3 regions of the Ureibacillus thermosphaericus genome follow, and region 3 is predicted to be linked to each of the others. Evidence: riboswitches for the same ligand, from Rfam matches in the RefSeq annotation. Region 3 holds a riboswitch; each other region holds the start of a gene.

Region 1 (7,506 bases), 1.3 Mb from region 3:
TCCATAAATACGACTCGATCTGAAACTTCTTTTGCAAATTCCATTTCATGGGTAACAATTAACATCGTATTTCCGGCCTTCGCAAGGTCTCGCATAACCTTTAGTACTTCCCCTACCATTTCTGGGTCAAGGGCAGAAGTCGGTTCATCAAATAGCATCACGTCTGGATCCATTGCTAAAGCTCTTGCAATTGCAACCCTCTGTTTTTGTCCACCTGAAAGTTGTCGAGGTCGCGCATTCTTATAGCGATCCATTCCAACAATCGTTAAATATTTCATCGCATTGTTTATGGCTTCCTCTTTTGAACGTTTCAATACTTTTACTTGTCCGACTATACAATTCCCTAATACATCCAAGTTATTAAATAAGTTAAACTGCTGGAATACCATACCTAAGTGCGTACGATATTTTTCTTTATTGTAACCTTCCGTTAAAATATTTTCTCCATTAAAAATAATCTCACCGCCTGTAGGAGTTTCCAGCAAGTTAATGCAACGCAATAATGTGGATTTTCCTGATCCTGAAGCTCCAATTAACGTTACAACTTCCCCTTTTCTTACTTGGAAATTGACATCTTTCAATACTTCATGATTGCCGAATGTTTTATTTAAATGTTTGATATCAATGACCACTGTCATAGCATTACTCACCATCCTTTATCGGCTTGTTTCCTGTCACAAGCTCCACTCGGTACGAATCAGGTCCATCCATTTTCTTCTCAAACCAAAGAAGAATACGAGTTACAGTGAATGTCATAATGAAGTACAATACGCAGGCAATTAAGAATGCTTCTGCATAACGATATGTACTACCCGCAACAGAGTTCGTTGTAAAGAATAATTCAACTACACTAATGACACTTAGTACAGAAGAGTCCTTTATATTCATAACGAGCTGGTTACCAGTCGCTGGTAAAATATTTCGAGCTACTTGAGGAAGGATAATATAGAACATTGTTTGAAAATGATTCATACCAATCGCTTCACTGGCCTCGTATTGTCCTTTATCGATTGAAACAATTCCACCTCGCACATACTCTGCCATATAAGCACCTGTATTTAAGCTGATAACAATTAGACCAGCAACAAAGCGATTTAATTGAATATCAATGGCATAGAGTCCGTAGAACACAACCATCGCTTGTACCATCATTGGAGTGCCACGGAATAGTTCAACATAGCAAGTTAGTATAAAATTAATAGTTTTTAATGCATATGTTTTAAAGGATTTTTTTTGCAATGGAATCGTGTGCATAACCCCGATGAAAAATCCGATAATCGCACCAAAAATCGTACCTAATATCGCAAGAATTAATGCAATCCATGCTCCTCGCAAAAACAAATCCCAGTTATTCTGAAAAATATTCCAAACTGTTTCTAAGAAAGACATAAAGAAATCCCCTTATTGTTTTTTTGTTCGCACTTAGAAGAATTAAAGTTAAGCACAGTAAATAACTTTACAGGGAAGGAAAATGGAAAAAGGTTGTCTTATAGAAAATCTCAAGACAACCTTTCACCACACTATTGTTGTGATGGTTGATTTTTAATAGCTTCTTCCATGATTTGATGACGTTCATCTTCCGTAATACCAGCTAAAATTTCGTTAATTTTATCTTTTAAGTCCGAACCTTTTTTCAAGCCAACAGCGATTGCTGTATCAGATTCATCAGCCTCAAATCCGTCTTCTGGAACAATGTAAGTAAATCCTTCAATTGCTGCCTCAGCAGACATCCCTTCTGGACGTTCTGAAATATAAGCATCAATTGCACCAGAAGATAATTGGATTCGCATTTGGCCAAAATCTGTAGCTGGTACTTGTTTATTAACGCCAGTCATTTGATCGATTACTTTGTAGTGAGTAGTACCTTGTTGTGCTGTTACTTTAGCCCCTTCAAAATCATGAATCGATTTTGCATTTGCATATGGACCATCTTTTTTCACAACAATTACGAAATCACTCGTATAATAGTTGTCTGTAAAATCGATTACTTCCATGCGTTCAGGAGTAGGTGACATACCCGCAATAACTGCATCAATTGCACCAGATTGTAATGATGGAATTAAACCATCCCAGTCAGTTTTTACAATTTGAAGCTCCATCCCTAATCCTTCAGCAATACGTTTTGCGATTTGAACATCGTAACCGTTTGCAAACTCTTTAGAATCTGCAATAGGAACTGCTCCATTTGAGTCATCTTTTTGAGACCAGTTAAATGGTGCATAAGCAGCTTCCATACCTACTCTTAATACACTTTTTGACTCGGATGAAGATTCTGAATCTTTTTGTGATTCTCCACCTGTTGATTCTTTGTTTCCTGAACCACATGCTGCAAGAACGAGAACCGTCATCATGGTTATGAAAAGTAGCAATAATTTCTTTTTCATCTTAATTCCCCCTGTCTCTGTTTAGCTTAGCTTCACAAATAAAAAGCGACCTAAGAAGAACTTAAGGTCGCATCAATTTGTTAGACTAATACCTCTAGTTCCACTTTGGAATAGCACACCTTACATATAAACATGTAAGACAGTGTTACAGTTATTCACTGTAACCCCAGCATAGTTATCTGAGCAAATAACTACACTTCGGCGATATTTCCTTCTTTCCCACTTCTTCACTCGCTCAAGCTCCATGAGAAACTAATAAATACCGCGCCTCTACCCTACCAAGTGAGGCTAGAATATTCAATTGTTAAGAGAAGCATAACCTAAATGGTGTTTACTTGTCAATAACAAATAGGAAAAGTTTAATAGTACCAAATATACTCCCCAAAAATAGTTGGGGAGTATATTATACATTTTCTTATGAATTTAGAAGTAAATCTTCAGGATTTTCGATTAATTCTTTAACTGTTTTTAAGAATCCAACTGAATCTTTACCATCAATGATTCGATGATCGTATGAAAGTGCCACATACATCATTGGACGAATTTCAACTTGGCCGTTTACAGCTACTGGACGGTTTACAATTGAGTGCATACCAAGGATACCTGCTTGCGTACCATTGATAATCGGTGTTGAAGCTAATGAACCAAAGATACCGCCATTTGTAATTGTAAATGTTCCGCCTTGTAAATCAGAAATTGCTAATTTCTTTTCACGTGCTTTTTGAGCAAGTTCTGCAATTTCTCTTTCAATTTCAGCGAAGTTTTTGCGATCTGCATCACGTACAACTGGAACTACTAAACCTTCTTCTGTAGATACCGCAATACCGATATCATAAATGTTAAATTTATGAATTTCATCACCAACAATTTGTGCATTTACATAAGGGTATTTTTTCAATGCAGCAACTACTGCTTTTGTGAAGAATGACATGAATCCAAGTTTAATACCATTCTCATTCACAAATTGTTCTTGCTTACGTTTACGTAATTCCATTACATTTGTCATGTCAATTTCGTTGAATGTTGTTAACATTGCCGTATTTTGTTTAACTTCAAGAAGACGTTTTGCAATTGTTTGACGTCGACGGCTCATTCTTTCAACTGTAACGCGAGATTCATCTACAGTTACAGCAGGTGCTACAGGTTGTGCTGCTTGCACTGGTTGTGCTGGTTTAGCAGCATGAGCAGCAACATCTTGTACACGAACTCGGCCTTGTGGGTCTACTGGTGAAATTGCTGCTAAATCAATGCCTTTTTCACGAGCAAGTTTACGTGCAGCTGGTGAAGCTACTACGCGCTCATTAGATGTTTCCTCAACAACCGGTGCAGCTTGTGCTGGTTGTGCTTGAGGAGCTTGTGGTTGTTCCTCTTTAACCGCTTCTTTTGCAGGTTCTGCTTGAGGTGCTGGAGTAGGTTCAGCTCCACCTTCAACAGGCTCAACGATCGCAATTGTTTGGCCAACTAATACTGTATCGCCTTCTTCAGCTAAAATTTGAGTTAATACTCCTGCTTCTTCAGAAATAATTTCTGCATTTACTTTATCTGTTTCTAATTCAACAATGAATTCGCCTTTCTCAACGCGATCTCCAACTTTTTTCACCCATTGTGCAATTGTACCTTCCGTAATCGATTCTGCTAATTCAGGGACTTTAATTTCAGCCACTTTTTATATCCTCCTTTAATTCTCAACACTGTTAAATCTTAACGTAAATTATGCAAGATTACAAATCTGCTAAAGCGTCGTTAATTACTTTAGCTTGAGCAACTTTATGTGAGTCCATGTCACCTTCTGAAGTAGAAGACATTTCTGGACGTCCAACATAACGTACTTTTTTGCCTTCAGCTAATTCAAATAAGTATTCTAAGGCAAATTTCCAAGGACCTTGGTTTCTAGGTTCCTCTTGTACCCAAACAATTTCTTTCGCGTTAGGGTATCTCGCAATGATTTCAGAAAGTTTTTCCATCGGGAATGGATATAATTGTTCAATGCGAAGGATGTGAAGTTTTTCGAATCCTTCACCGTCTTTAATTGCTTCTGCTAAGTCAATTGTCACTTTACCAGAAGCTAAAATAATGCGTTCCACTTTTTTAGGATTTTGTCCGAGTCCTGGTTGTTCAATGACTTCCTCGAATTTTCCTTCAGATAATTGCTCTAATGTAGCTGCAGCTAATGGATGACGCAATAATGATTTTGGTGTTGCAACTACTAATGGACGCACTCCTTCAGTTCCAAGCATTTTCGCTTGTCGACGTAATAAGTGGAAGTAGTTTCCGGCATTTGAACAGTTTGCAACAATCCAGTTATTTTCAGCACATAATTGCAAGTAACGTTCAATGCGTGCTGCAGAGTGTTCTGGACCCTGTCCTTCCATACCATTTGGTAATAAAAGAACTAATCCAGATTTAAGACCCCATTTAGAACGAGCAGCTGTAATGAAGTTATCAAACATTACTTGAGCCATATTTGCGAAGTCCCCGAATTGTGCTTCCCAAATTGTTAATGCTTTCTCATTTTCCAGGTTATAACCATATTCATAACCCACGATTGCCGCTTCTGTTAATGGAGAATTGAATACACTAAAGGAAGCTTTAGCTCCTGAAATATTGTGTAATGGCGTCCATTCAGAACCGTTATTTTTATCATGTAGTACTAAATGGCGTTGCGAGAAAGTACCACGTTGAGCATCTTGCCCAGTCAGACGAATTGGGTTTCCTTCACGTAAAATTGATGCAAATGCCAATGTTTCTGCATGACCCCAGTCAATTTTTCCTGTTTCTAGCGCTTCAACACGTCTTTTTAGAATTCTTGCCAATTTGTTTTGAGGCTCAAAGTTTTCAGGCCATGCTAACAGTTCTTCGTTAATTTGTTTTAATTCCTCAGCAGAAACACCTGTTTCTAATTGTGGATAAGGTTGTTTCACCTCTTCAGGAATTTCCACTTCGAGATGATGACCCTTTTCTTCGCCTACTGCTTTAACATGATCGTAACTTTTTTGCATTTCGCCATAAATTTCTTGGTTTAGCTGTTCTACGAATTCTTTTGTTACAATACCTTCATTTACAACTCGTTCACCATAAAGTTCACGAACTGTAGGATGTTTATCAACAATTAAGTATGTTTTTGGATTTGTTACAGTCGGATCATCAGTTTCATTGTGTCCAAATCTGCGGTAACCAATTAAGTCAATTAAAATATCTTTACCGAACATTTGACGATATTCAAAAGCAAATTTTGCTACTTGAATTACTGCTTCAGGATCATCTGCATTCACGTGCACTATAGGAATACCGTACCCTTTTGCTACGTCTGATGAATAGTGTGTTGAGCGAGAATCGTAATATTCTGTTGTAAATCCAATCATGTTATTGGAGATGATGTGGATGGATCCGCCAGTAGAGAATCCTTTTGTTCCAGCATAGTTAAATGTTTCTTGTACGATTCCTTCACCGCTAAATGCTGCATCTCCATGAACAAGAACCGCTAGTGCTTTTGATGTATCTTGCACTGGTTCTCCAGGATTAGATGTATCTTCTTGTGCTGCTCTCGTTGAACCAGTTACAACAGGGCTAACTACTTCTAAGTGTGAAGGGTTATATGCAAGTTTTACCGTTAATCCAGATGGTTTGTGATAAGTTGCACCCATGTGATATTTCACATCACCAGTCCAACCTTTTGTAATTTCAATTGAACCATCTTCAGGGAAGAAGTAATCGTTTGGAACGTGTGCGAAATCTGCAAACATCATAGCGTATGGCTTGTTTACGATGTGTGTTAATACATTTAAACGTCCGCGGTGTGCCATACCGATTTGTAAAAATTTCATTTGATCTTTTTCTGCGGATTTTACGATTTCATCAATTAAAACTACTAATGTATCTAAACCTTCAATAGAGAATCTTTTTTGACCAACGAATGTTTTATGAATGAATTTTTCAAAGTTTTCAACGCGAGTAAGTTTTTCTAATACGGCTTTTTTCTCATCTGCAGATAGTTTTTGTTTGAAGAATCCTGATTCAATTTTTGATTGAATCCAATTTCTTTCGGATTGATCTTCTACATGTGCATATTCGAATCCGATTTTTTCAGTGTAAAGTGAACGTAAATAATCAATCGCTTGTTTACCGTTGGAAACGTTTGCAGGGACATTATTTAAGAATAGTGAAGCAGGTAATTCAGCTAAATCTGCATCTGTTAATCCGTATGCTTGAGGCTCAATTTTTGAAAAATCTAATGGACGGTCTTTCAGTGGGTATACGTCCGCTCCATAATGCCCAAAAGCTCGTATTGCATCTGCTAATTTTACAGCTGCCAATACTTTGTTAAAATCTCCTGTTTGAGCCACTTGCGCACCACTTGAAGTTTCTTCTAGTACTGGAGCACCAAATTGTTGGAATAATGAAGCCAATTCCGAATCAACTTCGTCAGGGTTTTGTAAGAACAGTTCATATTGTTCCATTACATACCCTAAGTTCGGTCCAGAAAATACTGACCAAGGAGATCCAGTTGTAATTACATTGTTCGACATGAGAAAAACCTCCAAATTTTGCTAATAGCAATTACATTTTAAATAGAAAGTATAAAAATCATTCTTCTATTAATATAAATTTATATAACAATTTGAGAAGAACCTTTTTTCCATTTCAATCTTACTACTCTTCATAAAAAATACAACTATTTTTCACAAATTTAGATGAAATTTTTTGAATGGAATTAAAAAAATGTTTTAAGTAGGTAAACGTAATGTAAAAGTTGTGCCCTTTCCTACTGAACTCGATACATCCATTTCAACTTGATACTTGTTTGCCAACATTTTTGAGATGCTTAAACCTAGTCCAGTTCCACCTCCATTACTCCGCGAACGATCCACGCGATAAAATCGATCGAATATAAAAGGTAAATGTTCTCTTGAAATGCCGATACCATTATCTTGTATCGTCATAAAAATATTTTCTGTAAAATAATGAACATGTATTTGGATAATGGGTATATTTTCGTTATATCGAATTCCATTTTCGATAATGTTTCTTACAATTTGTGCAAACGCATTCTCTGATATTTGTGCCATCCTTTTTTCGCCATCGAACACCACATTCATTTTAGCATTTGAATAAACAACTTCAA
Region 2 (7,506 bases), 800 kb from region 3:
TTTTTGCTTTAAGATATTCGTATAATAGAGTTAAAGTAGGTTGATTAAATGTAAGGTGATACTCCATGAATGAAACAATTCAAAATAAATTGGCGCTGTTACCAGATTTGCCTGGATGCTACTTAATGAAAGACCGACAAGGAACGGTTATTTACGTCGGAAAGGCAAAAGTCTTAAAAAATAGAGTTCGATCCTATTTTACTGGTTCCCATGATGGTAAAACTCAACTGCTAGTTAGTGAAATAGAAGATTTTGAATATATTGTTACTTCAAGTGATTTAGAGGCTTTAATTTTGGAGCTCAATTTAATCAAACAATATGATCCAAAATATAACGTAATGTTAAAGGATGACAAGAGTTATCCTTATATTAAAATTACCAATGAAATTTATCCAAGAATTATTACGACAAGAAAAGTGAAAAAAGACAAAGCTAAATATTTTGGACCTTATCCGAATGTATCTGCCGCGAATGAAACAAAGAAGCTCCTCAACCGCATCTATCCATTAAGAAAATGCAACCGACTGCCAGATCGAGTTTGTTTGTATTATCATTTGGGGCAATGTTTAGCTCCATGTGTTAAAGATATAGATCCGAAAATTTTTGAAGAAATGACAAATGACATCATAAAATTCTTAAATGGCGGCCATGAACAAGTAAAAAAAGAATTAGAGAAAAAAATGATGGAGGCTGCGGAAAAGCTTGAATTTGAAAGAGCAAAGGAATATCGAGATCAAATTCAATATATCGAAACGGTTATGGAAAAGCAAAAAATCGTTTCAGGAGACCAAACGAACCGGGACGTATTTGGATATGCAGTTGAAAAAGGGTGGATGTGTGTTCAAGTCTTTTTCGTTCGACAAGGAAAATTAATTGAAAGAGATGTTTCTGTATTTCCTATTTACCGTGATCCGGAAGAGGAATTTTTAACTTTTGTAGGGCGTTTCTATGATACAGAACATTTAAAGCCAAAAGAAATATTGATTCCAGAAACAATTGATAAAAGCATTTTAGAAAAATTATTAAATATAAGAGTATTGGTGCCAAAACGTGGCACAAAAAAAGAACTGGTGGATTTAGCAAAGAAAAATGCAATGCTTGCAATCGAAGAAAAATTCCAATTAATTGAACGCCAGGAAGAGAGGACAATTGGCGCTTGTCAACAATTAGGTGAGGCTCTAAATATTGAAACGCCTTATAGAATTGAAGCCTTTGATAACAGCCACATGCATGGAGCAGATCCTGTTAGCGCAATGGTCGTATTTATTAATGGAAAGCCGGCAAAAAAAGAATATCGCAAATATAAATTAAAAAATACGGCGAAACATGACGACTATGGAGCGATGCAAGAGGTGATTCGCAGGCGCTATACCCGTGTATTAAAAGAACAATTGCCACTTCCTGATCTAATTATTGTTGACGGTGGTAAAGGGCAAATTGAAGTTGCACGAGAAGTGTTGGAAGATGAGCTTGGATTATCAATTCCCATTGCAGGACTTGCAAAAGATGAGAAGCATCGAACATCTGAACTATTATACGGGGAACCACCTATGTCGATTCCACTGAAAAAAACAAGTGATGCTTTTTACTTGCTTCAGCGAATACAAGATGAAGTCCATCGCTTCGCTATTACATTTTTGCGGCAACAACATCAAACGAACGCTTTACGCTCTGTCCTTGATGAAATTGAAGGAATCGGTCCAAAACGGAAGAAACAATTACTGAGTCATTTTGGTTCAGTGAAAAAAATCAAACAAGCTTCTGTGGAAGAATTAATGGAAGCGAAAATGCCAAAAGTGGTTGCAGAAACAATCTATCAGTATTTCCATAATGACACATTGTCAAAGGAATAACTGTATGATAATGTAATTTTAAAAGTAAATAAGTTTAGATATAGATAGAGGTGCGAGATTCATGAGTACCTAACTGGAGGAGAGGAACAAGTCTGAAGAAGGTTAGGGAAAGGGGAGATTGCCGAAGCGGTAAATTTGCTTGTTCCAGTTTACTGGCTGGTTTTGCATTGAAGAAATGCAAGATTGTCAGAATCTAAATGGTTCTGGAGAGCTATCTCATAAAGTGTTTTCTGAAAATTGAGGCAGCTTTTCACCATCCTTTGTGAAGAGTTGCTTTTTTCTTTAATTATATAAGATTCGGAAACTTCATTTCATGGCTTGTGAAAATAAGGGGAGTGTAGCGATGATTAATATTGTAGTGAAGTTGGATGAATGGAATCTAGCATCACCTGAAAACATTGGAGAAATAGCAAAAAGACTCATCGAAGAGAAGAAGTTTGGACGCAATGTAGTAGCAGTCGTTCCATCCTCTCCACCTGTAAATGAGGGTTTGGAAAAAATTATTTACTCTTTATCGGATGCACCATCCGAAAGAGAGTTAGACGCAATCCATTCTACCAATAATCAAATTGCTAGCAGTTTGCTTTCCATCGCCATTCAAAAAAGAGGATTTAGAGCTGTTTCCCTTACAGGCTGGCAACTTGGAATGAAAACAACACGAAAATTAGCAGGAAATGCTCGCATACATCAAGTCGATGGTAATGTCATTATTGAACGGTTTAAAAAAGGCGAAATAATCATTGCTATTATACCTGTAAAGTTTACACATTAAAGCGCCCATAAGATGAGCATAATAAATATAAAATGTGGGAATTTATTGGGTTTATTAAAAAGCCACAGCGTAGCTGCAATGCCATTGACACCTACCACGATTCTTAGTACTTGGTGGATGGGGTCGGGGCCCCGCCAACAAGTACTTAGAAGCGATTTGTCCGTAGTACAATGACAAACGGAGTGAGCGCAAGGAGCTATTTTTTGAGATCATCTGCAATCTACAATCACTACGGACAATCAGGTAGGTGTCAATGGTGGCGTACTTCGTACATGAATGGAGGATATGGAAATGGCGAAAAAATATCGATATTACACATTTGAATTCAAAAAACAAGTCATTGAAAAATATTTCGAAGGGTATTCTTCCACAGAGGTAGCTAAAATATATAACATTCATCGGAGAAGAGTCTCTGAATGGGTGAAAATTGTGAAAGAAGGAGGCTATGAAGCTCTCTTAACCAAAAGAGAAAAAGTAGCTAAACAGAAACAGTCGCCTGTTGAAAAATCTTTGGAAGAAAAATATCTCCTATTACAGTTGGAGAACGAATACTTAAAAAAGTTGTTAGATCTAAGAAAGGGGTGAATGACAAAGAACAACAATTTGCCTTTATTCACGCTTACGCAGAACAATATCCGATTTCTATTTTAGCGGAAATCGCCAATGTATCCCGTGCGGGTTATTATAAATGGTTAAAGAGAAATGGAGAAAAACATCGTGATCAAATTGATGAACGGTTAATCCCTTATATCCTAAAGGTGTTTAACGATCACCGTGGTACTGTGGGGAGAAAACGAATCAAAATTGAATTGGAAAGACAATATGGGTTAGTCATCAATGAAAAACGGATTGCCCGTTTAATGAGGAAATATGGATTGGTATGCAAAATTCGCCAAAAGAAATTTAGATATCGTCCAAGTGTTCATGGAAAAATTCCCAATCTTCTTAGCCGTAACTTCAAAGCCATTCGAGAAGGAGTAAAGTTTTCCATTGATATTACGTATATTCGCGTGAAAAGAGGACGTCAAAAATGGGTATATCTCTGTGCCATTAAAGACTTATTTAATGAGGAAATCGTGGCTTATTCAATGGGGACAAGTTTGGAAATGAAATTAGTGTATCGCGCCTTAGAAATGCTTAAAAAAAGGGGATATAGTAAAGGAGCGATTCTCCATAGTGACCAAGGCACTCACTTTACTAATCCCGATTATCAAGAGTATCTCCGTGAGATGGAGATAACTCAATCCATGTCCCGCAGAGGCAACTGCTGGGACAATGCCTGCATCGAAAATTTCTTTAGTCATCTGAAGGTTGAACTTGGATGTTTTAGCCAACCCGAAACTGTACGAGAAATTTACGAAGCAGTAGAAAACTATATTAATTATTATAACACCAAACGTATCGTAACTAAACTAAAAATGAGCCCGATGGAATATAGAACAAAAGCAGCATAAATTTGGATTAATACGGGGCGGATAAAAATGTCTACTTGACAGGAGCATGAGCACATAGTCGCGGGCGGACAAGGTGTTGATGATGAGGGCAACATCACCCTTCTCGGAGCTGGAGGGACTGATGCAACAGCGGTAGCGATTGCAAAAAGCATTGATGCAGAACGTGTGGAAATCTATACGGATCTTGATGGGGTATATACAGGGGATCCTAATGTAGTTCAACAGGCTCGTAAATTGAAAGATATTACATATGATGAGATGTTAGAATTATCTTATTTAGGTTCGAAAATTGTTCATCCGAGAGGTCGAATTAGCAAAAAAATTTGATATACCAATTGTTGTTCGTTCGAGTACGAAAAATCTTCGAGGTACATTGATTAAGGGAGAGATTGAAATGGAGAGAAATTTAATTGTTCGTGGTGTCGCCTATGAATCAGATATTATCCGCTTTACTGTTGGATATGAATTACTAGAAAAATCTTCCCTTGCCAACTTGTTTAATACCCTAGCAAAGCATCATGTCAACGTAGATATTATTGTACAATCTGTGATGAGTGAAGTAAAACCGACAATATCGTTTTCAATTGTAAAAGAGGATTTAACAAATGCGGTAAAAGTGCTTGAAGAACATAAAGAGGAGTTAGGTTTTCAATTTGCTGATTTTGAAGTTGGTTTAGCGAAAGTGTCAATCGTGGGTTCGGGCATGGTTTCCAATCCAGGGGTAGCAGGCCGCATGTTCGCACGCTTATGTCAAGAAAATATCCCTGTTAAAATGGTTTCTACATCTGAAATTAAAGTATCTGTCGTTGTGCCACAAGATGATATGATTCGTGCAGCAAATGCACTGCATGATGAATTTAATCTTGCTGAGGAATGGGTATAAAAAGGGGCGAATAAAGCCCCTTAGCGTTCAATTTTTTCTTTTAAATCCATCTTTACTGTAAAAATTACTTCTAGTTGTTTTTCTTTTTTCTCTTCATAGCATTCCGTCAAAACACCTTTAAAGTTTTGGATTTGTTCGGCAATGAAGCCAGCTTCTAAGCGAAAATTTCTTTCATTAATCTTTAGCAACTCCGGTTCATTCGTCAAACTAAACACAAATCCGTCTTTCATTTCTTTTTCAAGGGTAAGATCACCCCATCCGGCATCTTTAAAAAAGGAAATGATTAAAGGAATATCGGTGCATGGAAATTTGCGAGCTAAATCTTTTCCTGCCCAATATAGAATATCTTTTTCATGCTTTCCTAAAATGGATGGCACTAAATAATCTCTTAGCAGTTCGTATCCAAATAAAGGAAACGAATCTTTCGACAATGACATATAATAAGAACCTCTTTCTAGAATTTTTCTTTTTTAACAACAGAGAATTTGAAAAAAGTTAAAATAGAGAAAAATAACATAATAGAGAAAAAATAGAAGGTTTTGTAGCGAATATTAGACAAATTTCGGAAAATAAATATGCACAACTAACCTTGACGGTAATAGTTCGTGGGGGTACAATGAACTTGTCATAATATTGTACCATTATGAATAAAACAGTCAATGCATAAAGCGTTTACAATTTGTGACGACTTATTGACTACTTATTTTAAGGGGGTATCAGTCTTGGCAAAAAATGAGTTTTACTGGCGCCGACTACATTCTTTACTTGGTGTTATTCCTGTAGGGCTATTTTTAGTGTTCCACTTGTCTCTAAACTTTACTGCAACAGGGGGAGAAGAGACATATAACAGTGCAACAGGAGTAATGGATTATATTCCAGGTCCACTATTATTACTTATTGAGTGGATTGTTATCTACATTCCTATTCTGTTCCACGGTTTATATGGAATTTATATTGCCTTTACAGCAACACCAAACAATAAGCGCTTCAGTACATTCCGTAACTGGATGTTCTTATTGCAACGACTTACTGGTGTGTTCCTAGTAATCTTCATTGCTTGGCACATGTTCCAAACTCGCATCCAAAAAGCATTTGGTGCGGAAGTAAGTTTTGAAATGATGGAAAAAATCGTTGCAAATCCATGGATGTTAGGATTCTACATTGTGGGTATCCTTTCCGCTACATTGCATTTATCTAACGGTTTATGGTCATTCTTTGTAAGCTGGGGTATCACACAATCAACACATTCTCAAAAAGTAGTTACGTGGATTACAATGGCATTTTTCGTCATCTTAAGCATTATCGGTGTATCTGCAATTCTAGCATTCGTATGATACAAGCATAGATAGAACGTCCAATTAGAAAAGAGGAGTGAGAAATAATCATGGCCAAAAAGAAATTAATCGTTGTTGGTGGCGGCTTAGCTGGTCTAATGGCAACGATGAAAGCAGCCGAAATGGGTACTGAAGTAGAACTATTCTCATTAGTTCCTGTTAAACGTTCACACTCAGTTTGTGCACAAGGTGGAATTAATGGTGCAGTAAATACAAAAGGTGAAGGGGATTCTCCATGGATCCACTTTGACGATACAATTTATGGTGGAGACTTCTTAGCGAACCAACCACCAGTAAAAGCCATGTGTGAAGCAGCACCTGGTATCATTCACATGTTCGACCGTATGGGAGTTATGTTCAACCGAACTCCAGAAGGTCTACTTGACTTCCGTCGTTTCGGTGGTACATTGCATCACCGTACTGCATTTGCAGGTGCGACAACAGGTCAACAATTATTATATGCGCTTGACGAACAAGTTCGTCGTTACGAAGTAGAAGGTTTAGTAACAAAATACGAACACTGGGAATTCCTTGGAATCGTTCTTGATGACGAAGGAGTTTGCCGTGGAATCGTAGCACAAGATTTAAGCACATCAGAAATTAAAGCATTCCGCTCTGATGCTGTAGTTATGGCAACAGGTGGTCCTGGTATCATCTTTGGTAAATCAACAAACTCAGTAATCAATACTGGTTCTGCAGCATCAATTGTTTATCAACAAGGTGCTTCATATGCAAATGGTGAGTTCATCCAAATTCACCCAACAGCAATTCCTGGCGATGACAAAAACCGTTTAATGAGTGAATCTGCTCGCGGTGAGGGTGGACGTATTTGGACATATAAAGATGGTAAACCATGGTACTTCTTAGAAGAAAAATATCCTGCATACGGTAACTTAGTACCACGTGACATTGCGACACGTGAAATCTTCGACGTATGCGTAAACCAAAAATTAGGTATCAATGGTGAAAACATCGTATATTTAGACTTATCTCATAAAGATCCACATGAATTAGACATCAAACTTGGTGGTATCATCGAAATCTACGAAAAATTCGTTGGTGACGATCCACGTAAAGTACCAATGAAGATCTTCCCAGCGGTTCACTACTCAATGGGTGGATTATGGGTTGACTACGATCAAATGACTGAAATTCCTGGTCTGTTTGCTGCTGGTGAATGTGACTATTCACAACACGGTGCAAACCGCTT
Region 3 (7,506 bases):
AAGAATATCGCCATAATCCAACCAATAATACTAACGGGTACATGAATCCATTCAGCTGAAAAATAACCGGTTAATAAAATTGCCATTACCGGCCACGCTAATTTAAACATCTTTTCATCCCGTATGACTTCCCGTGGATTTTTTAGCATCATTACATCATACTTTGATGGAATAGATTTCTGGAAGTATAAAAATAGAACGATAATGGTTGCTATTAATGAAAAGAAATTAGGAATAATCATTCGTAAAGAGTATTCCATAAAGCTGATTCCAAAAAAATCTGCTGCGATTACGTTTACTAAGTTACTTATTAAAAAAGGGAGGGAAGTAGTGTCAGCTATAAAACCACTAGCCATAATAAAAGGGAAAATCATTTTCTCATTAAAATTTAAATTTCGAACCATTGCAAGAACAATAGGGGTCAAAATTAATGCTGCACCATCATTTGAAAAGAAGGCTGAAACAAAAGCTCCAAGAACTGTAACGTAAATGAACATTCTAATACCGTTCCCTTTTGCTATGCGAGCCATGTGCAGTGCAGACCATTCAAATAAACCAATTTGATCCAATATTAAGGAAATGATTATAATCGCAATAAATAATAATGTCGCATTCCAAGTAATGTTAACAACTTCAAAGACGTCATTAATATCCACTACTCCAACAATCAATGCAACTATTGCGCCACAGCAGGCTGACCAACCGATATTGATATTTTTTGGTTGGCGAATTACGAGTATGAGCGTGATGATAAATATTAAAATGGCTAATAGTAAATTGAGCAAAATCATATCCTCCAACAAAGTTGAATTGTGACATATTGAAGATAAAAAAATAAGCACTTATGAATTTAGTTAAATGCCTAAAATTCACAAATGCTATTATATCACTATTCATTTTCCTATCGAATATTTTATTTACTTTTCCACCAAGTATTATTTATCAAAATAAAAACCTGCCATTTTCATGGCAGGAGAATATTTATGAAATCAATTGTAATTGTGTATTTCTTAATAAATAATCTAGCATTTTTTGTTGCTCTTCGTTTAATGGCACTAGTGGAAGACGAACACCACCAACTGTTATGCCTTTCATATTTAATGCTGCCTTAACAGGAGCAGGATTTGGTGCAATGAACATCGCTTTCATAATTGGTAACAGGTTTCGATGTTCTTTTGCAGCTTCTTGAATATTTCCAATGAAGAAATTTTTAATCATAGATTGCATTTCATTGCCGATAATATGAGAAGCAACGGAAATTACTCCTGTACCACCAATTGCTAATGTTGGTAATGTTAAGCTATCATCCCCGCTATATAGTGAGAAATGATTTGGCGTGTTTTCGATAATTTGTGCCATTGCATCTAAATTTCCACTTGCCTCTTTAATTGCAACAATATTCGGTATTTTCGCAAGACGAACTACCGTATCAACGGATAAATTGACGACACTACGGCCAGGAATGTTATAGAGTACAATTGGCAGTTTTGTATTTTGTGCAATTGCTTTAAAGTGTTCATACATTCCTTCTTGGTTTGGTTTATTGTAGTATGGAGTTACAAGCATGATGCCATCCACCCCGGCATCTTCTGCTTTTTTAGTAAGTTCAATGGAAGCTCTCGTATTATAAGAGCCCGTACCTGCAATTACAGGAACTCTACCATTTACAGTCTTCACAGTAAATTTAAACAGTTCTACTTTTTCTTCATCTGTTAAAGTAGGAGATTCTCCAGTTGTACCACATACCACTAATCCGTCTGTGCCGTTTTCAATTAAATGTTGAATTAGAATTTCCGTAGCCTCAAAATCTACGTCACCATTTTTGTCAAATGGCGTTACCATTGCTGTTAATACTCTTCCGAAATTCATTCTTCTCCACATCCTTTTCAATGTTATTTAATGGAGAAGGGCAATTTCTTTATAAACGCAAAAAGCAACAACGAAGAGCCTCGTTGTTGCAAAAAGGAAGATTTTTTGCGTAAGATAGCCCTCCATATAGTTTCCTATATGACAGTCCTACACTTATTCAATGCAGAACCAGCCCCTAGAAAAATGAGTTTCTAGGGACTTCGGCAAATCCCCCTTTCCACAATTATCATTGGACCTCATTATCCTCAAACTGTGTACTCTTGGTTTTTGCACCTCTATCCTTACTTCAAAGCAATATTGAAATAAGTCGATGGATAATTGTATATAATTGTAGCTCCTTTTATTTGGAAAAGCAATAACAATTAAGTATTTAAATATCATTTATGATTGAATTTTGTACAATATGCAGAAAAATTTTAAATTTTCAATCGAAAATTTTGTTAAATTGAAAATTTAAAAGGAATTCTAACTTCTTTGCAATAATATTGCTGTTGTTTTTATAAAAAGCATCCATACTACTGGTGAAATAGAATATATAAATTGCTGTCCCACAATGATTTAGATGGGGTTGGATGTGGCATTTCAGCGAAACTTGCCTTTGGACAAGATGTAAAAGTAGGATATAATTCAATTGCTTCACTTGAACGGGAAATTGAATACTTTTTAGAAAATGATTTGCCTGATACTTTTTTATTTATTACAGATTTATCACCTAGTGAAGAAAATGACACAAGATTAAATGCACATTTTAAACAATATAAAAATATTCAACTTATTGATCATCATAAAACAGCGTTGCATTTTAATGAATATGATTGGGGAACGGTATTAGTCGAAAATGAGGAAGGGAAGCTAGAAAGTGCAACTTCATTATTTTATCAGTTTTTAGTTGCAAACGAGTTATTAAAGCCAACAGAGGCAATTGATGAATTTGTGGAGCACGTAAGACAATATGATACTTGGGAGTGGGAAAAACGATAATGATAAAGCCCATTTCTTAAATTCATTGTTTTTCTTAGTGTCCATCGATGAATTTGAAGAAACGATGATTGACAGACTAACTTCTTCTGAACACTTCGATTTTGATGAATTAAGAAGATCGGATAGAACGATATATTCGTCGCAAAAAAAGAGAGGTAGTGCAAATAAAAAATGATGAGTATTTTGCTGGAGTTGTATATGCAGAATCTTATCATTCAGAATTAGGAAACGAATTAAGTAAAGAACATCCTCATCTTGACTATATCGCTATATTGAATATGGGAAGTAAAAAAATTTCTTTCCGCACTATTCATGACCATGTGGATGTTTCGGAAATCGCAGCAGTGTATGGCGGAGGAGGACATCAAAAGGCAGCGGTTTGTAACTTAACAGAGGAAACATATCAAATATTTGTACAAAATACTTTTCAGCTTGATCCAATGCCTCAAGATGCGAAATATAATCGGTATAATGTAAAGGAATCTTCTTTTGGTACGATGTATGCTGATGCCGATGATAACAATTATTTTATATTACAAAAAGATGGCGTTTGGATGATTGAAAAATCCAGAACAATTAATAGAAACAACTTTTGCAAGTTTTGAAGAAGCAGAAAAATATTTAAAGAGGATGTATGAAGCCTATCTAGTACGTGATGAAGTGTTTGTTGAGTATTTAATGAATCGAGTAAAAAAAGAACATTAGAAGTAGATGATTGAAATATTTTTTATGAATGCAAAATTCGCTAGCTCCTTTCAATTTAGCTAGCGAATTCTTATTATTATTTATGTTGTGATAAATATAATGCGGTTTGGAAAACGAACTTTTTATTTTCATCCTGCATCATATTTATTAATTCATCGTGATCAATTAAAAGTATATGGTTTAAGGAAGAAAACTTTTTGGCAGATGGTGTAAAAGATTGATTTGTAATAATCATTGCGCCATCTGCACTGTATGTTTTTATATTGACAGCAACTTGTTGAACCTTTCGGATGTCAACTGCATTTGCCCCTTTTATAATCTGTATTATATATTTTCTCGTACCTTTCCATAAAATAAGATCCACATTGAAAGTTTCAATGTCCTTTGTAATAAGTGCTACGTAACGATGTTTTTCAAAAAGTTTTTTTAATAGATGGATGTACTCCGTTTCTAGCAAATTATTCAATTGTATAAGTTCTTTCTGTAAAAGATCGTTGTCAGTGTGAACGGTTTTTATTAAATGCAATGTACGATTAATTAAATAAAAAATAAAACGAAAACTTGAAGTTCTAAAAGGCTTGTAGAATATCACCAAAGTAATGAAAATCATGAAATACAATTTAATATCATATACATTTAGTTCAATAGAAATCAAACTGAATAATGTGATAACAATACCAAAACTGAACATCAAAATCATTAAAAATTCAATTACTTTGCTTTCAAATTTTCTTTCTTTCATCTACATTCATTCCTTGTTTTTTATATTATTTTTAACTTTTGGAGCTGAATATATTCTAAAAAAGGATGAGAATTAAAAACAGAATATTTGATAATCATCCTAATATTTGTGTATGATTACAAAGAAAAATATTTCAATTTCGAGATAATATGTTTTGTATGTGGAGGGAATGAGGATGGAAATAGGGTTAACGACATTTGTAGAAACGACGCCAGATGTAAGAACGGGAAAAGTGATAAGTCATGCGGAGCGACTTCGAGAAGTTGTAGAAGAAATTCAACTAGCTGATGAAGTGGGATTAGATGTTTATGGAGTAGGTGAGCATCATCGAAAAGATTATGCTTGTTCATCACCTGCTGTATTGCTTGCTGCGGCCACAACGAAAACAAAAAATATTAAATTAACGAGCGCAGTAACTGTATTATCTTCAGATGATCCAGTGAGAGTGTATCAGCAATTTGCTACATTGGATGCAATTTCGAACGGGCGTGCAGAAATTATGGCAGGCCGGGGTTCTTTCATAGAATCTTTTCCGTTATTTGGTTATGACTTACAGGATTATGATGAATTATTCGAGGAAAAGTTAGATTTATTACTACAAATACAGAAACAAGAAATCATTCATTGGAACGGTAAACATCGTCCAAGTATTAATGGTCGAGGAGTATACCCAAGACCAGAAAATGAAGTTCCGATTTGGATTGCTAGTGGTGGAACGCCTCAATCGGTAGCTCGAGCAGGTGCGTTAGGCTTACCTTTATGTTTAGCGATTATCGGCGGCAGTCCATTACAATTTGCTCCTTTAGTGAAGTTATATTATCGTGCAGCAAAAGAAGCAGGACATGATATTTCCAAACTAAAAGTAGCATCTCACTCCCATGGATTTGTTGCGGAAACGACAGAAGAGGCGGTTGAAAAGTTCTTCCCTCCAACCCAATACGCAATGAATGTTTTAGGTAGAGAACGAGGATGGGGACCATATACGCAAGCGACATTTGATTATGCTAGAAGTTTAGAAGGAGCATTGTACTGTGGCGATGTAAAAACGGTAGCAGATAAAATTATTTTCTTGCGTAAAAATGTTGGAGTTACTCGCTTTATGCTCCACTGCCCAGTTGGTTCAATGGCTCATGAAGATGTGATGAGATGCATCGAATTGTTAGGGAAAGAAGTTGCACCAATTGTACGTGAAGAAGTAGCGAAATGGGAAGCGGAAGGTAATGGGCAAATCATAGTCTAGTAATAACTATCGATATTGGCTATTATTTTGCAAACTTTGACTATTATCTTTTTAGCTTGACTATAAAGTGATCGATTTTGGCTATTATCGGTCTTTCCCGAATCGAAATTGAAACGATTGGCAATTAAGTTCGCACATTTGACTATTATCCATTTTAGTTTGACTATTAAGTGATCGATTTTGGCTATTATCGGTCTTTCCCGAATCGAAATTTAATCGATTGGCAATTAAGTTCGCACATTTGACTATAATCCAATTTAGTTTGACTATTAAGTGATCGATTTTGGCTATTATCGGTCTTTCCCGAATCGAAATTTAATCGATTGGCAATTAAGGTCGCACATTTGACTATTATCCATTTTAGTTTGACTATTAAGTGATCGATTTTGGCTATTATCGGTTTTCCCTAAATCGAAATTAAAACGATTGGCAATTAAGTTCGCACATTTGACTATTATCCATTTTAGTTTGACTATTAAGTGATCGATTTTGGCTATTATCGGTCTTTCCCTAAATCGAAATTAAAACGATTGGCAATTAAGTTCGCACATTTGACTATTATCCATTTTAGTTTGACTATTAAGTGATTGATTTTGGCTATTATCAGTTTCCATGAATCGAAAATGTTATAGCTAAGCCTTATTTCAAATGAGAAATGATAAAGAGAGGACTGTCATCAACTTTTGCACAGTCCTCTCTCTTATAACACGAATATTTCTAATCAATAAACGTATTCAGATTCAATTTCTTTAATCTTTTCATACAGCATTTTATTTACCGGTGTATCAATTCCGTACTTTTTGCCAAGTTTTAATACAGTTCCAGCAAACAATTCAACTTCGCTTAGTCGTTTTGCATCGACATCTTGTGCCATTGATGGTTTTCCTTCTGGACTGAGAGTATCTAATACATCAAGCCAGTAATTTAAATCATCTTCTGTCAATGGAACACCAGCTTTATCTGAAATAGCAATAACTTCTCGCATAGCAGCAATCATCGTATTTCTTGCTTCACCTTCATTTTGTACTTCCCCATAATTGCTATTGTAAACGGCAACCGTTTGATTGACTCCAACGTTTAGCATGAATTTGCCCCAAATTCGATGGGGCATGTTTGTATCCACTTGATGTGGAAGTTCAACAGATTTGAAAAATTCGCTTAATCTTTTTGTTTTTTCACTAAGGATTCCTGGTTTTCTATCACCAAAGACGAGCATTCCTTTATGTTCAAATGTTAATTTGTTATCAATTTTTACTGCATCCATTCCTTGAGCGACACAATAAAGTACCTTTTCAAAGCCGTAAACTTGTCCAATCATTTCTTCGCTGATGATGCCATTTAATGCCGAAATGATTATCGTATGTTCACCTACATGGTGCTTAACAGATTGAATGGCTTCTTCTAAACCGTTAAACTTAACAGTAAAAATAAGTAAATCTGCAGGTTCTACATGCTCATCAGGTGTTACAAAGTGGAATTCACATCGTTCTCCGTTGCAAAATACCCCTTCAGTTTGATATTTTTCAATACGTTTTTTATCGGCTATGATTCGTACATTTTCTTTCGGAAGTTTTTGAGAAAAATGTTGACCATACATAATGCCTAATGCACCTAAACCGATAATTGATACCTTCTTTATACTCACAACCATCCCTCTTTCATTAACTTCTTACAAACGAAATCATTTCATTTAGTTTATCAAATTATTTGGCAAAAGGAATTCTTATTAAGGGTTATAAAAGCTAGAAAAAAAGAGATGCGAGGGTTATTCTCGCACCTTATAGATAAGAAAGGGGTTGTGAATATTTTGAACATGTTTAAAAACATGAGCAACTAAGCGGGATAGTTGAGTCATTCATCAGCTAAAGCTTTAATTCATTTCTTTATTAAGATTGTACTTCCAAAAAACATAAAATAAAAGGCATTAGAAAGTAGTTCAAAGATATTTCAAAACTTTTTGAACAGATAA

What was found. A riboswitch is a leader RNA that binds a small molecule or an ion and turns the genes downstream of it on or off. The one in region 3 is predicted to bind lysine.
Region 1: linked by a shared signal. The riboswitch ahead of UtA1_RS10290 (transporter substrate-binding domain-containing protein) and the one ahead of dapA (4-hydroxy-tetrahydrodipicolinate synthase) in region 3 are both predicted to bind lysine.
Region 2: linked by a shared signal. The riboswitch ahead of UtA1_RS12855 (amino acid kinase family protein) and the one ahead of dapA (4-hydroxy-tetrahydrodipicolinate synthase) in region 3 are both predicted to bind lysine.

What each region holds. Positions count from the first base shown of each region.
Region 1 is NZ_AP018335.1:2,141,284-2,148,789, reverse strand. It holds gene UtA1_RS10300 (amino acid ABC transporter ATP-binding protein) at 1-638, opposite strand, end outside; gene UtA1_RS10295 (amino acid ABC transporter permease) at 643-1,389, opposite strand; gene UtA1_RS10290 (transporter substrate-binding domain-containing protein) at 1,521-2,384, opposite strand; lysine riboswitch at 2,488-2,665, opposite strand; gene odhB (2-oxoglutarate dehydrogenase complex dihydrolipoyllysine-residue succinyltransferase) at 2,800-4,047, opposite strand; gene UtA1_RS10280 (2-oxoglutarate dehydrogenase E1 component) at 4,106-6,910, opposite strand; gene UtA1_RS10275 (HAMP domain-containing sensor histidine kinase) at 7,109-7,506, opposite strand, start outside.
Region 2 is NZ_AP018335.1:2,666,831-2,674,336, reverse strand. It holds gene uvrC (excinuclease ABC subunit UvrC) at 66-1,853, shown strand; lysine riboswitch at 1,891-2,075, shown strand; gene UtA1_RS12855 (amino acid kinase family protein) at 2,197-2,625, shown strand; gene UtA1_RS12850 (helix-turn-helix domain-containing protein) at 2,917-3,210, shown strand; gene UtA1_RS12845 (IS3 family transposase) at 3,207-4,079, shown strand; gene UtA1_RS17690 (amino acid kinase family protein) at 4,134-4,406, shown strand; gene UtA1_RS17685 (ACT domain-containing protein) at 4,474-4,962, shown strand; gene UtA1_RS12835 (YslB family protein) at 4,983-5,399, opposite strand; gene UtA1_RS12830 (succinate dehydrogenase cytochrome b558 subunit) at 5,685-6,296, shown strand; gene sdhA (succinate dehydrogenase flavoprotein subunit) at 6,347-7,506, shown strand, end outside.
Region 3 is NZ_AP018335.1:3,465,924-3,473,429, reverse strand. It holds gene UtA1_RS16770 (arsenic transporter) at 1-791, opposite strand, end outside; gene dapA (4-hydroxy-tetrahydrodipicolinate synthase) at 982-1,869, opposite strand; lysine riboswitch at 1,977-2,155, opposite strand; partial or broken gene UtA1_RS16760 (DHH family phosphoesterase) at 2,401-3,555, shown strand; gene UtA1_RS16755 (restriction endonuclease) at 3,632-4,297, opposite strand; gene UtA1_RS16750 (LLM class flavin-dependent oxidoreductase) at 4,473-5,537, shown strand; gene UtA1_RS16745 (ketopantoate reductase family protein) at 6,259-7,182, opposite strand.